One region of the Exiguobacterium sp. AB2 genome, then DNA from elsewhere that is predicted to be linked to it. Evidence: riboswitches for the same ligand, from Rfam matches in the RefSeq annotation. Region 1 holds a riboswitch; each other region holds the start of a gene.
What was found. Region 1 has a riboswitch for S-adenosylmethionine ahead of DI14_RS01485 (Na+/H+ antiporter NhaC family protein). Riboswitches for the same ligand answer to the same signal wherever they lie in the genome.
Positions count from the first base shown of each region.

Region 2: linked by a shared signal. The riboswitch ahead of DI14_RS07030 (2,3-diketo-5-methylthiopentyl-1-phosphate enolase) and the one ahead of DI14_RS01485 (Na+/H+ antiporter NhaC family protein) in region 1 are both predicted to bind S-adenosylmethionine.
Region 3: linked by a shared signal. The riboswitch ahead of DI14_RS10040 (MetQ/NlpA family ABC transporter substrate-binding protein) and the one ahead of DI14_RS01485 (Na+/H+ antiporter NhaC family protein) in region 1 are both predicted to bind S-adenosylmethionine.

Region 1 covers NZ_JNAA01000013.1:10,019-14,592, forward strand. The annotation lists gene DI14_RS01480 (GGDEF domain-containing protein) at 1-1,259, shown strand, start outside; SAM riboswitch class I at 1,356-1,451, shown strand; gene DI14_RS01485 (Na+/H+ antiporter NhaC family protein) at 1,504-2,805, shown strand; gene DI14_RS01490 (TVP38/TMEM64 family protein) at 2,833-3,477, opposite strand; gene DI14_RS01495 (rhodanese-related sulfurtransferase) at 3,702-4,574, shown strand, end outside.
Region 2 covers NZ_JNAA01000047.1:20,369-24,942, forward strand. The annotation lists gene DI14_RS07010 (DUF4188 domain-containing protein) at 1-18, shown strand, start outside; gene DI14_RS07015 (acireductone dioxygenase) at 51-584, opposite strand; gene DI14_RS07020 (methylthioribulose 1-phosphate dehydratase) at 598-1,215, opposite strand; gene DI14_RS07025 (2-hydroxy-3-keto-5-methylthiopentenyl-1-phosphate phosphatase) at 1,212-1,862, opposite strand; gene DI14_RS07030 (2,3-diketo-5-methylthiopentyl-1-phosphate enolase) at 1,859-3,016, opposite strand; SAM riboswitch class I at 3,087-3,188, opposite strand; SAM riboswitch class I at 3,392-3,495, shown strand; gene mtnK (S-methyl-5-thioribose kinase) at 3,575-4,574, shown strand, end outside.
Region 3 covers NZ_JNAA01000074.1:3,783-8,356, forward strand. The annotation lists gene DI14_RS10025 (Spx/MgsR family RNA polymerase-binding regulatory protein) at 35-433, shown strand; gene DI14_RS10030 (methionine ABC transporter permease) at 462-1,124, opposite strand; gene DI14_RS10035 (methionine ABC transporter ATP-binding protein) at 1,096-2,130, opposite strand; gene DI14_RS10040 (MetQ/NlpA family ABC transporter substrate-binding protein) at 2,140-2,961, opposite strand; SAM riboswitch class I at 3,037-3,140, opposite strand; gene DI14_RS10045 (iron-containing alcohol dehydrogenase family protein) at 3,181-4,197, opposite strand; gene DI14_RS10050 (aminotransferase class I/II-fold pyridoxal phosphate-dependent enzyme) at 4,194-4,574, opposite strand, start outside.

The DNA of each region.
Region 1 (4,574 bases):
ATTCCCAAGATTCGTTTCTGCCGCTTGCCGGCTTGATTGTGGCCATCATCTTAAACACGGTCGTACAAAAGTATCAAGTCGGTTGGTGGTTCCGTGTCGATATCCCGGTCCGCGACTTTCTAAACATCGCGTTTTACACGTATATCGTCAGTCTCGTCTTCATTTTAGCAGCCTCGCTCTTCCGTGAGACGAACTTGCTTGTCGTCAGCAGTATCGCCGCCGCACTCACCTTCTTTATTAAGCGGCTCATCATCCAGAAAGGTCGGCAAGACGCCTTCAAATCGTTGATTGAACAATATGATGAGGCAAAAGAAGCCGTGTCGTTGTCACAAAGCGAGGCGCAAGCGATTGAGGTGTTCCTCAGTCAATGTGAACGACTCAACGAGTACGACGAAGGGTTCGTCGAGTTCAAACTGTTCGACCGCACACTTTACTTTGATTTAAAGACGCGCCAGCCGATCGATCGCCACGTCGTCTTTGATTTACTCGATGCAACCTATCCGAACGAAGCTTCGGTCGAGTATGAGATGCGCTTTGAATGGGACGCCCCGTTATCGAACGAGTTCGATGAAGACTATCATAGCTTCATCTCGGTCCGTTCCGAGGAAATCGAAGGCATCCGCACGTGGCTCGTCATGACCGGCGAGCACGTCTATGGCTATCCGCCCATCATTCAACGTGAGATTGTCAAACTGCTCAAATCGTTCAATCGAACGATCAGTCGTTGTCATGAACGCGACCGCCTCTATACCGAGAGCCGGACGGACAGCTTGACGTTGCTTGCCAATGCACGGGCTTTTTATGAATACGGGATTCAACAAATCTCGGACGGCTCGATGTATCCGATTTCCGTCGCAATGCTCGATATCGACTTCTTCAAAAAAATCAACGACACGCACGGTCATCAAGTCGGAGACAGCGTGCTCCAAGAGTTTGGTCGCCGCATCCGCCAAGTGCTCCGCACCGATGATTTCGCAGCCCGTTATGGCGGCGAGGAGTTCATCTTGCTGTTGAACCGATGCGATGTCGAAGCCGCCGTCGAGATTGCCGAGCGCATCCGTCAACAAATCGAAACCAAACCATTCCACGTCGACGGAATCGATATCCCAGTGACCGCCTCAATCGGCGTCGATACGATTCAAGCGTTCGGTGACAAACGACTAGACGATACGATTCGCAACGCCGACCGAGCGCTTTACGTCGGCGGGAAGTACGCAGGACGCAACCGCGTCGCCCATTACAATTTTTTGACGTCCTGACTCGCCCCCACGTGCATCGCGTGGGGGTTTGCTATTGACAAGCAGATTTGAAACAGGTACGTTAGGGAACGTGTCTTATAACTAAATATCACAACTTTTTTATCAAGAGAGACTGAGGGACTGGCCCGATGACGTCTCGGCAGCGGGTAACCTGTGCCAAATCCAGCGAGCGGTCTGCTCGAAAGATGAAAAAAGTGTTTCTTGTAGAGAGAGCCTTTTTTCAGAAGGCTCTCTTTTTATTTTTATGAATGAGGTGAATCGATTGGAACAACCAACAGCTAACAAATGGGCGCTTTTGCCCTTACTCGTCTTCCTCGTCTTCTTTATCGGGGCAGGCATCTACTATGACGATTTTTATAAATTTCCCGTCTTGATTGCGGCCTTGATTGCCGTCATCGTCGCGGCGATGATGACGAAAGGAAGCGTCACCCAGACGGTCGAACGTGTCGCCCAAGGCGCCGGCAACCCAAGCATCTTGATCATGGTGTTCATCTTCTTGCTCGCCGGCGCGTTTTCAAGCGTCGCCGAAGCAATCGGGGCGATTGATGCGACCGTCAATGCGGCATTGACGTTATTACCGCCTTCGCTCCTCTTGAGCGGCCTGTTCGTCATCGCGGCCTTCATCTCAATGGCGATGGGCACATCGACCGGGACGATTGCCGCACTGGCGCCGATCGCCCTCGGCATCCATGAGGAGAGCGGCGTCAATATCGCCATCGCAGCAGCGGCCGTCGTTGGCGGTGCCATGTTCGGTGATAACTTGTCGTTCATTTCGGACACGACGATTGCAGCCGTCCGCACCCAAAGGACGAACATGCGCGACAAGTTCCGGACTAACTTTTGGATCGTCTTGCCGGCAGCCGTCATCACAACGATTTTGCTCGCCGTCTTATCGAGCGGTGAATCGACCATCGAGCCGGCAGCGTTTGAATGGTATAAGCTGATTCCATACCTTGCGGTCATCGTGCTCGCCTTGACGGGAATGAACGTCATCCTCGTCTTGCTCGGCGGCATCGCCCTGACCGGCATCATCGGTCTGTTGGACGGCAGTCTAGCCGTCACCACGTACGTCACCGCCATGGCGGACGGCATGATGGGCATGGCCGAGATTTCACTCCTGACATTGCTCATGGGTGGGCTCGTCGGACTCATCTCGCATAACGGCGGACTCACGTACTTGCGTGACGCGCTCACGTCCCGAATTAAAAGACGGGCCGGCGCGGAGTGGAGCATCGCCGGGCTCGTCAGTGCGACAAACGTCGCGACGGCGAACAACACGATTTCGATTCTCGTGGCTGGTCCGCTCGCCGCGAACATCGCCGACGATTATGACATCGAACGTAAAAAGTCAGCGAGTGTACTCGATATCTTCTCGTGTGGGGTCCAAGGTCTGTTGCCTTATGGGGCACAGCTTCTCATTGCGGCCGAACTGACGAACACAGCGTCACCGGCGCTCGTTCCGTATATGTTCTATCCGTTCTTGTTGTTCATTTGCGGAGGATTGGCCATCGCCTTCAACTTCCCGCGTTTCAAAAAACGCGCTTAACGAAAACGGCCTTGTGAAGCAGTCGCTTCACAAGGTCGTTTGTCGTTTCGCTTCAAGTTCACGTTTCAGCTGCTCGTTCCGTTTTCTGAAGGCACGCCGTTTAAGCAGTTCTTCGAGTCCACGGCTGATGGCCCATAGGACAATCAGTAATAAGACGAGCATCGATAATCGGAACGGGCTTTGGATAAACTCTTCCCACTGGTCGCCAATGACAGAGAAAATCAAGACGACGAGCAACTTGCCGAACCCGGCCGCCATGATGAACGTACGGAGTGGCATTTGAATGAGCGCGAGTAAGTATGTGATCAAGCTGACCGGAATAAACGGGAGCGAGTACAGAAACCCGAGTGAGACCGGACTCATGTGCTTGATGCGTTCGAGCCAATAGACGCCTTGCTTATGTCTCTCGAGCCACCGCGTCATCGGCTTTCGGAACACGTAGCGAACAGCTACAAACACAAGAATTGTTCCGAGCAAACTCCCGATCCAAGACAGTAACGTCCCAAGCAAAAATCCATATGTCGCTGCGTTCGCCGAGATGATGAGGACGAATGGGAGAAATGGAAAGATCGCCTCCAGGAACGGTGCCCCGAGTCCTGCCCAAGGTCCGCCCGGAAGTCCTTGTAGCCATTCAATCAAGTTTAAAATATATTGTTGGAGTGATGTCAGCATGTCAGTTTCCACCTTCAACTTTCGTTATTCCTTTTTACCCGATTTCGCTCAGGAAGACGCATCCCCCTGCCCACCGCCGTAAAAAAATAAAAAGTATTTGCGAAATTCAGCTGTGATATCTATCATATAATATGGACTTGTGGTTGCAGGCAAGTCCGTTCGTCGAACGACACAACCCAACGTTCGTTTTCCTGCAAAAAACTGAACACAGGGGAGTAACACACATGGAAACAAAACCAATGCGGGTCTTGCTGTACTATAAGTACGTCAATATCGAAGACCCAGAAACGCTCACACAAGAGCACCTCAAGTATTGCAAGGATCTCGGCATCAAAGGACGCATCTTGATTTCTTCCGAAGGAATCAACGGGACGTGCTCTGGGACTTGGGAACAGACCGAGCAATACATGAACGACTTGAAAGCGAACCCGCTATTCAGCGACATCGAGTTCAAAATCGATGAAGTCGAAGAGCATGCGTTCTCGAAAATTTTTGTCCGTCATAAGAAAGAGCTTGTGACGTGGCGCTTTGATGGTGAGTTCGACGTGCCTAAACAGCACGGTGCATACCTCGAACCGGCAGAATGGAAAGAGATGATGAATCGCGACGATGTCGTCATCCTCGACGTTCGTAACAACTACGAGTACGATCTTGGTCACTTTAAAAACGCGATCAAAATCGATGTAGAGGCTTCTCGTTACATGCCAGATTGGCTCGAAGAGAACAAGGACCTCTACGAAGGGAAAACGTTACTCACGTACTGTACCGGAGGCGTCCGTTGCGAGAAATTTACCGCATATATGCGTGACCAAGGTCACGACAACATTTTCCACCTTAAGGGCGGCGTCGCCATGTACGGCAAAGACGAAGCCACGAAAGGCGAGGACTGGGAAGGTGAGCTTTACGTCTTTGACGAGCGCATCAACGTCCCGGTCAACACGGTCAACCCGTCCGTTGTTTCGGAGTGCATGCACTGCGGAACGAAGACGGTCCGCTACGTTAATTGTGCCAACCCGGTGTGTAATGCCCAACACTTCTGTTGTGAAGAGTGTGAACCAAAACAAATGCGTTCATGCTCGAAAGAGTGCCAGGAGCAT
Region 2 (4,574 bases), on a different contig from region 1:
GAGCGTGAAGCCAAATAAAGAAGCGGACGAGTGATTCGTCCGCTTCTTTATTATGCGTTTACGTTTTCTTTCTCGTAAATCGGCACCCAGCCTTCCGTCGTCACGAAGATGCGGACGGCGACGACTTTGCGGTCGTCTTGGAGCGTGAAATAGTGGCGTGTGTTCACCGGCACCGAGATGAGATCGCCTGGGTTCAGTTCGATGTTGAAGTAGCCACGCTCGGCGTCATCGATTGCGAAGATACCGTGGCCGCTCACGATGAAGCGAACTTCGTCGTCCGTGTGGTGGTGTTCTTTTTGGAAGTTGACGAGTAATTCGTCCAAGTTCGGCGTCGCATCCGAAAGCGAGATGACGTCGGCCGTCTCATAGCCACGGCGTTCCGATACATCTTTAATCTCGTCACGGAACGTCGCGAGAATCGCCTGTTTGTCCTCGTCCGTCAACTGGTAGTTCTCTTGCAGGTTTACTGGGAGCTTGTTGATGTCCCACTGTTCATATAGAATGCCGCGTGACTCTAAAAAGGCGCTCACTTCAGTTTGGTCGACGTGACGTTCTTCGGTTTGTTGGAAATAGATTGTAGCCATGGATGGTTCCTCCTTATGAATGCACGCCTAAGGCGCGTAGTTTTAACGTGTAGCTGAATAAAAACTCATATGCTTCTAAATAGCGTTTCGTCGCCGCCGGTGTCTCGCCCCAGACGGTGATGCCGTGGTTGCGGATGAGGACGGCACCGGCGCTTGAACGGACATGAGGGGCGAACGCCGCGGCAAGCGTCGGGATGTCGGCATGGTTGTCGATGATCGGGACACGGACGATAGCATCTTCTTCCCAATAACCGAGCGCCTTGATGATCTCTTGACCGGTGAAGACGACCTCGCCTCGAGCGGCATAAAGCTCGGAGATGACGTTGTTGTCAATCGTATGGACATGGAGCGAGCACGTTGCTTCGGTCCGGTTGAACACCTCCACGTGGAGCAACGTCTCGGCGGACGGTTTTCCTGTCTGTTCGCCGATCAAGCGTCCGAAAGCATCGACGAGGACGAAGTCGTCCGGTGTTCGTTTTCGCTTGTCACGTCCGCTCGCAGTGACTAAAAAGGTGAGCGGGTCATCTTCGACGCGAATCGCCAAATTCCCACTCGTTCCGGGGAACCAGTCGCGGGCGGCGAGCTCATCTTTAATGTCGGCTAGTTCGAGCCAACGGGCGGTCACACTCATACGGTCACCTCCTGCAGATGATGGGTGATGTCATGGAACGTCTCGAACGGGGCGAATGGGATGCCTTCCGCCTCGCAGAGCGTGATGAGTTGTCCACGGGCATAGACGAAGTCCGCCCGTTTCGCAATCTCGAAATCGGTCACCGAATCCCCGATGACGATCAACCGGTCATTGGAATCGACGATGCGGCGGGCGATCGTCGGTTTACAGCAACCGCAATCGTTTGTGCACTGATCGTCACACGCGTGTGGCCACGCGACGGTCACGGTCTCACCCGAGAAGTCGGCGACGTTACAGAAAATATGTTCGGAACCGACGAGGCCGTCTAAAATTGGTTGAACGAAGAAGTCCATCCCGCCGCTGACGACGTCAAAGTGCCATTCGTTTTGACGCACGTCGGCCAAAAAGGCAGTAAACCCAGAGCGTAACGCGATACGTTCCACCAAATAGTCTCGATATGCGGTACGCCCGCTACTCGGCAACAAGTTGAACAGTTGGCCGACGCCGGAGCGAATCGAGATGTCTTGGGCGAGGATCGCGTCTTTCAGCTCGACCCATTCGGGAGGAGCGAACGCCTTCATCAAGGCGATGATGTTGTCCTCGGCCGTGATGGTCCCGTCGAAATCGCAGAGGATATGGACCGTCATCGCGTCGTCCACGCTTTCAATGCCGTCTCGAGCTCGGTCGTCTGGCCGTCTCGTTGTCCGAGGACGTGCGCGATGGCCTGTTTGAACGCCCGGGCCCCGGCTGCGGCGCCGTCTGGGTGTCCGTGGATGCCGCCACCGGCATTGATGACGACATCGGTTCCGAAATCACGGATGATGTCGGGAACGAGCCCTGGATGAATCCCGGCTGACGGGACCGGGAGAATCGCTTTTCTTTCGCTCGGTTCCGCGCTTACATCGCGGATGAGGAGCGCCTCGTCACGCGGCGTCGCGAGCGATCCATACGGCGATGGAAAGAGCGTCAAGTCGGCACCGGCGAGTCGAGGAAGCTTCCCGAGTAGGAGTGCATGGCTGATTGAACCGGTCAAGGCGCCGGCGAACGCCGGGTGCGCTAAAATCGGCACGTTCACGTCCGGGTCTTTCGCCAGCTCACGCAAGGTATCGAGCCCGTATGTATAGACGTTGAAGAGGAGGGCCGTTGCCCCAGCGTCAATCAACCGTAGCGCTTGGTCACGTAACGTGAACACCGGTCCGCTTAGCGTGACGGCGTACAGGGCACGTTTTCCGGTCGCCTCGTAATGCTCGCCTAAGACGGTGCGGCCGATCTGCGCCCGCTCAAGTGAAGGGGTGAGCGGATTGTCATATAAAATCTCGTCGTCTTTGACGATATCGATGCCCCCGTCGAGCTGGTCACGGAGCTGTGCTTCTAAAAAGGTCAAGTCTCGGCCGATGACCCCTTTGAAGATGCTCATGACGAGTGGCCGGTCGTAGACGCCGAGTAGCTGACGGACGCCTTCTGTCCCGAACTTGGCGCCGGGAAACGTGTCGCGCAACGCTTCAGGTAAATCGAGGTCGACGAGCCGGACCGAGTCGTCGAGTGATAGCTTTCCGAACGTCGTCGTCAAGATGGATGAGAAGTCCGCACTGACGTTATGGAGCGGGTAGCGGATTTTGAAGCGGCTCGTCGTTTCCGTATGTGACGTCGAGACGACTTCGGCGCGATACGCTTGTAACTGTGCTTGTTCTAGGTGTGGTAAGTCTGTCCACGTGCCGACGGTCAACTCGAGCGCGATTTTCGCGGCGAGGTCGGCCACGCGGTCCGTACGGTTAATTTCATAAGTGGCGATGATGCCCATGTTCGTTCCTCCTTCCGGTCAAACAAAAAATGACCCCATGCCGAGGCAAGAGGTCATCATAAAAAATGAACTCTTATCTCTCAGCGTCTGCTGCAAGAATTAGCACCGTGCCCAATCGGGTCGGTTGCTGCGACATCATCGGGCTTGTCCCTCCGTCTGCTCTTGATAAGAATATGATTTGAAGTTGTGAAATTTAATTGAATTTTTGCACAGAATCGTCACAGCGTCAATTCCTTTTTTGAAAATTTTTTATTTTAGAAATTTGTTTCCATATATGCAAACAAAAAGTGACTCGATGCTCAAAAAAACAGCGTTGACAACCAGGGCGTCGACTCCGTAATATTCAGCTCATAGTCACACAAATCGAATAACACACTCTTATCGCGAGTTGGCAGAGGGAATTGGCCCGATGACGCCGCAGCAACCGACCAGTACGGCACGGTGCTACATCCACCAGACGAATGTCTGAAAGATGAGAGGAACAACCAATCTGGCTGTGCCTCTTTCTCGCGGAGAAAGGGGCTTTTTTTGTGGAAATCATCGAAAGGGGAAATAGACATGGCATATCAACCATTTACTGAACAGACGGTCGTCGACCACGTCCGGGCACTCGGACTGATTGAAGAAGGAGGGATCGCCCAATGCGATGAGATTGGGGACGGAAACTTGAACCTCGTCTTCCGCATCCGTCAAGGCGAACAGCGTCTTATCGTCAAACAAGCGCTCCCGTATGCGAAAGTCGTCGGGGAAAGTTGGCCGCTCACGCTTGAACGGGCCTGGATCGAGCAGCTCGCGTTGCGTCAGTTCGCAGAAGTCGTGCCACGTTTCGTGCCGAACGTGCTCGGGAGCGACCGGACGCTCGCGTACACGATTTTAGAGGACTTGTCCGATTATGAAATCGTCCGCACCGGTTACCTCGAAGGGAAGACGTATCCTGAACTGGCCCGTCACGTCGGTGAATTTTTAGGCGAGACGTTGTTCGCCACGTCCGACTACGCGGCCGGTCCAATCGAGAAGAAGCGGAAGGAACGGGAGTATTACAACCCGGAGCTGTGCGACATCACGGAAAAGCTCATTTTCACCGATCCGTATAAAGACGCCGAGTCGAACAATATCGAGGCGGCGCTGCGTCCTGACGTCGAACGCCTCTGGCATGACAAGGCGCTCAAAGTCGAGGTGGCGAAACTGAAAGTCGGATTCGTCACGAAACATGACGCCTTGCTTCATGGCGACTTACATACAGGAAGCATCTTTGCGACGACGCAGGAGACGAAAATCATCGATCCGGAGTTCGCATTCTACGGACCGTTCGGCTTCGACGTCGGACAGATTATCGCGCATTTGACGCTCGCCACGTTCCACGATCCGCTCAAGCGATTCGAACGGTTCACGGACGTCCTCACGGTGTGGGAGACGTTTGAGAAGACGTTCCGCCACAACTTCACGAACGCCGTCGAGCCGTTCGACACGGAAGGATATGTCGACGACTTGTTACAAACGATTTTCGCCGACACGGTCGGCTATGCCGGTTGCGAACTCATCCGCCGCGCCATCGGCC
Region 3 (4,574 bases), on a different contig from region 1:
GAACTATCCAACTTGACGCAAAGGAGAAGTGGTTGTGGTGACGGTCACCGTATTCACACATACTAGCTGCAGTTCTTCCCGCAAGACGATTGATTGGTTACGTGAACAGAACATCCCGTTCATCGAGAAGAAATTGACTGACCAAGGGATGTCGTTCAACGAGTTCAAAGACATGCTCCGCCTTACCGAGAACGGGACGACCGACCTGTTGTCCGTCCAAAAAAGCGTGTACAAACAGGCCGCCGACCAGCTCGATGAGATGTCGCTCCGAGAACTGTATAGTTTCGTCGCCTCGCACCCTCAGATTTTGAAGAGCCCGATTGTCGTCGACGACAATCGGATTCAAATCGGGTTTAGCGAGAAAGAGATCCGGACGTTCATCCCGCGCCATGACCGAATCGCCGAGCTGAAACGTCTGCTCGACAACAAGTAAGAGCCCTGCCGCAGCAGCGCTCTTTTTATTATGCCTTCTTGAGTCGGGCCGCCAAGCGGTTTCCGAACGATTGAATCGATTGGACGAGCAAAATCAAGACGAAGATCGTCACGTACATGACTTCCGGCTCGAAGCGGAGATGGCCGTACTGATAGGCGATGTCTCCGAGGCCACCCGCCCCGACGAGCCCGGCCATCGCGGTCGCCCCGATCAACCCGATCGTCGCGATCGTCAGTCCGAGCACGATCGACGAGCGGGCCTCACGGATGAGGACGTACCAGATGATCTTCCGTGTCGAGATACCCATCGCCTCGTACGCCTCGACGACGCCGCGGTCGACTTCGAGAAGCGCCGACTCCATGAGACGTGCGATGTACGGTGCCGTGAAGACGATGAGCGGGAGGAGCACCCCTTGTACCCCGATCGTCGTCCCCATGATGAACCGCGTGAACGGCAAGATGAAGAACAATAGGATGATGAACGGGATCGAACGGACCACGTTGATGACGCTCGAGAGCGCGCCGTAGACGTAACGGTTCGCCAGGCGCCCGCTCGGACGCGTCAACACGAGCAACGTCCCGAGCGGCAGTCCGATGAACGTCGAGATGACGAGGGCGATGCCTGTCATCGTCAGCGTTTGAATCGTACCGGTCCAAATCAAGTCACCCCAGTCGGCCCAGAACTGTAGCATGGTTCGTCACCTCCTTCACTTTCACGCCGCTCGCTTCGAGATAGCGGACGGCTTGGTCGGTCTTGTCGACATCCCCGTCGAGATGGATGAGCAGGTTGCCGACGAGCCCGCGTTTCAACTTCTTGATGCCGCCGCCGATGATGTTCGGGAGGAGCCCGAACCGCTTCGTCAACTGGGCGAGGACGGCCTGTTCGGTCTGGCTGCCGATGAACGACAAGTGGACGAGCGTGCCGTGCGTGCTCAGTTCCTTGACGACTTCTTCCGGCACGTCGAGGTTCGTCTTCAAGAATTTCTGCGTCGTCGCGTGGACCGGGTCGGCGAACACGTCGAGCACGTCGCCTTCCTCGACGATCTTGCCGCCGTCGATGACGGCGACACGGTCACAGATCCGTTCGATGACTTCCATCTCGTGGGTGATTAGGAAGATCGTCAAGCCGAGCTCGCGGTTAATCTCGAGCAACAAGTCGAGAATTGACTCGGTCGTCTCTGGGTCGAGTGCGCTTGTCGCCTCGTCGCTGAGGAGAATATCCGGCTCGTGCGCGAGGGCACGGGCGATGGCGACGCGTTGCTTCTGTCCGCCCGAGAGCTGTTCCGGGTAATGCTTGCGATGGTCGGTCAGTCCGACGATGTCGAGGTATTTGTCGACCCGCTGTCGGATCGTCTCTTTATCGAGCCCTTCAAGGCGGAGCGGGATGGCGACGTTTTCTTCGACCGTTGCCGTCTTCAGCAAGTTGTAATGTTGGAAGATCATCCCGATGCGGTGCCGGAGCTTCGAGAGCTCCTTTTTGCCGAGTTTCGTGATGTCCTGTCCTTCGATCTCGACCTGGCCCGACGTCGGGCGTTCGAGCAGGTTGATCATCCGGATGAGCGTGCTCTTCCCGGCACCGCTGCGCCCGATGATGCCGAAGATCTCACCTTTTTCAATCGTCAGCGACACGTCATCGAGCGCCGTGACCGTTCCTTTGTTGACGGTGAACGTCTTCTTGATCTGTTTGAGTGCGATCATAGTGCCTCCTTAAAATGCCGGGACGATCGAGCCGTTGAACGTCTCTTCGATGAACGTCCGAATCTCGTCAGAGTGGTAGTATGACTTGAGCGTCTCGACGACCTCGTCTTCTTTGTTGTCGGTCCGGACAACGACGTAGTTCGGGTACGGGTTGTCGACCGTGTCTTCATGGAAGAGGGCGTCCTCGTTGATCGAGAGCCCCGCACCCATCGCGAAGTTCGTGTTGATGGCGGCAAGCGCGACCTCAGGAAGTTGCGTCGGGAGCTGTGACGCCTCGAGCTCGATGAACTCGAGGTTGAGCGGGTTCTCGGCGATGTCTCGTTTCGTCGCCTTGTCCGTCAAGCCCTCCTTGAGCGTGATGAGACCAGCCGTCTCATAGAGGCGAAGCGCACGGAGTTCGTTCGCCGGATCGTTCGGCACGGCGACCTTGTCGCCTTCTTTCAATTCGTCGATATCGGTCAGCTTGTCCGAATAGAGCCCCATCGGGAAGGCGACCGTCTTGAACACGTCGTCAATCTTGTAGCCCTTATCCGCTTTTTGGAGCTCGAGGAACGACAGCGTCTGATAGCTGTTCACGTCGAGGCTGCCTTCAGCGAGCGCGGCGTTCGGGGTATTGTAGTCGTTGAACACCTTGATATCGAGCTCGAGCCCGTCCTCGGCGGCGAGCTTCTTCACTTCCTCGGCGATTTGTTGGTGCGGCCCCCCGGTCACACCGATCGTGATCGACTCGTTGCTGAGCGCCTCGCTCGCATCCGATTGTCCGCAAGCTGACAGCGCGATCGCGGCGAGTAACGATGTCCCGGCAAGGACTGATTTTGATTTGATGTTCATTGAATGATTCCTCCTTTAATATGAAAAGCCCGCCACTCATCAAGAGAGGCGGGCACGACACAGCGAAGTCGGACACGCTCATCTCCCAGACGCTTCCGCCTGTTGGAATTAGCACCATGATCTTACGATCTGGTTGCCGGGTTTCATAGGGCCAGTCCCTCCACCGCTCTTGATAAGCAAACGTTCAATTTAATTGTCTTTATCTTACTCATTATTCTTTTATTTGTAAATAGTTTTCTGCAAATTTTCAAGAATTATTTTCAAATAGTCATAATCAATCGGTTCAGGCAACTGTTGGAGCGTCGTCTCCCTCATGACTGCTGCCACGAGGAACGGGATCTCGTCCGTCGAAAGACCGAGCGCCTCGAGCGTCGTCGGGGCCTCAACCGTTTCGAGCCACGCCCGAAGCCGAGCCACGTCTTCCGAGCCGCGTAGCGATTCTTGGACGAGCAACCCGAAGCCGACCTTGTCCCCGTGCAGGAACGGATGCGTCGTCTCGAACTGACTGAGCGCGTTATGGACGGCGTGCGCGACGGCGACCCGTGTCCCGGCGTCGCCGAACCCACCGACCGCCCCACCGATGGCGAGAACGTGGTCGACCGCATAACGCGTCCCTTCCCCATACGAGCGGAAGGCGGTCTCGGTCAATTCGAGCTCGAGCAGGCGATGACATTGCTTGGAGAGCGCGAGTCCGGCATCGACGCCGGCATCGGTCGAGGCGTCCCCGCTCAAATAGCGGGCCTCATAAAACTTCGCAACCGTGTCGATGACGCCGGCTCGATAATAATCATACGGCGATGATGCGATGACCCGGGCGTCGACGATGACGCGTTCGATGACGACCCGGAAGACGTCATAGCGGTCATAGCTCCCGTCGTCGCGATAGACGACGCTGAGCGGGGTGAACGCCGCACAGTTGGAGGCGAGCGTCGGGATGACGATGAGCGGGACGCCGTTCCGTACGGCGACGAGTTTGGCCGTGTCGACGAGCTTGCCGCCACCGACGGCGATGAGGACGTCCGCCCCGTCGAGGTCGACGCGATCCGCCTCACGATCCGTGCAATCTCCTCGGAACGTCGTTGCCGGATAGGTTTGAATCGAAGGGAGTAGCCGTTCGACGGTCGGGTAGCCGTTTTGCCCGCGCAACACATGGACCGAACGAGCGCCGATCAGTTCGTCGAGACGATCGAGCGCGTCAGCGGCGTGATCATACTCGAGCACGGCTTGACGGATCACGCCCGCACCTCTTCATAGGCGGCGAACAGCCGCTCGATACGCTCGACGGCCTCGTCAATCTTCGGCTCCGGGGAGACGAGTCCGAAACGCACGTAGCGCTCCCCTTCGGTGCCGAAGAAATAGCCCGGTGTCACGGCCACGCCTGCCTCATGAAGCAGCTTTTTGGCGAACGAGGCGGAATCGCCTTCCGGCACTCTCGCCCAGACGAAGAACGAGCCTTTCGGGGCCGTCACGTCCCAGCCGGCTTGGTGCAGGCCGTCCACCAATCGGTCGCGCCGCGTCTCATACAGACGGGACAAGTCATCTCGAACCGACTTCGGTGACTCGAGTGCGGCGACGGCCGCTTCTTGAATCGCGGAGAAGACGCTGACATGGAC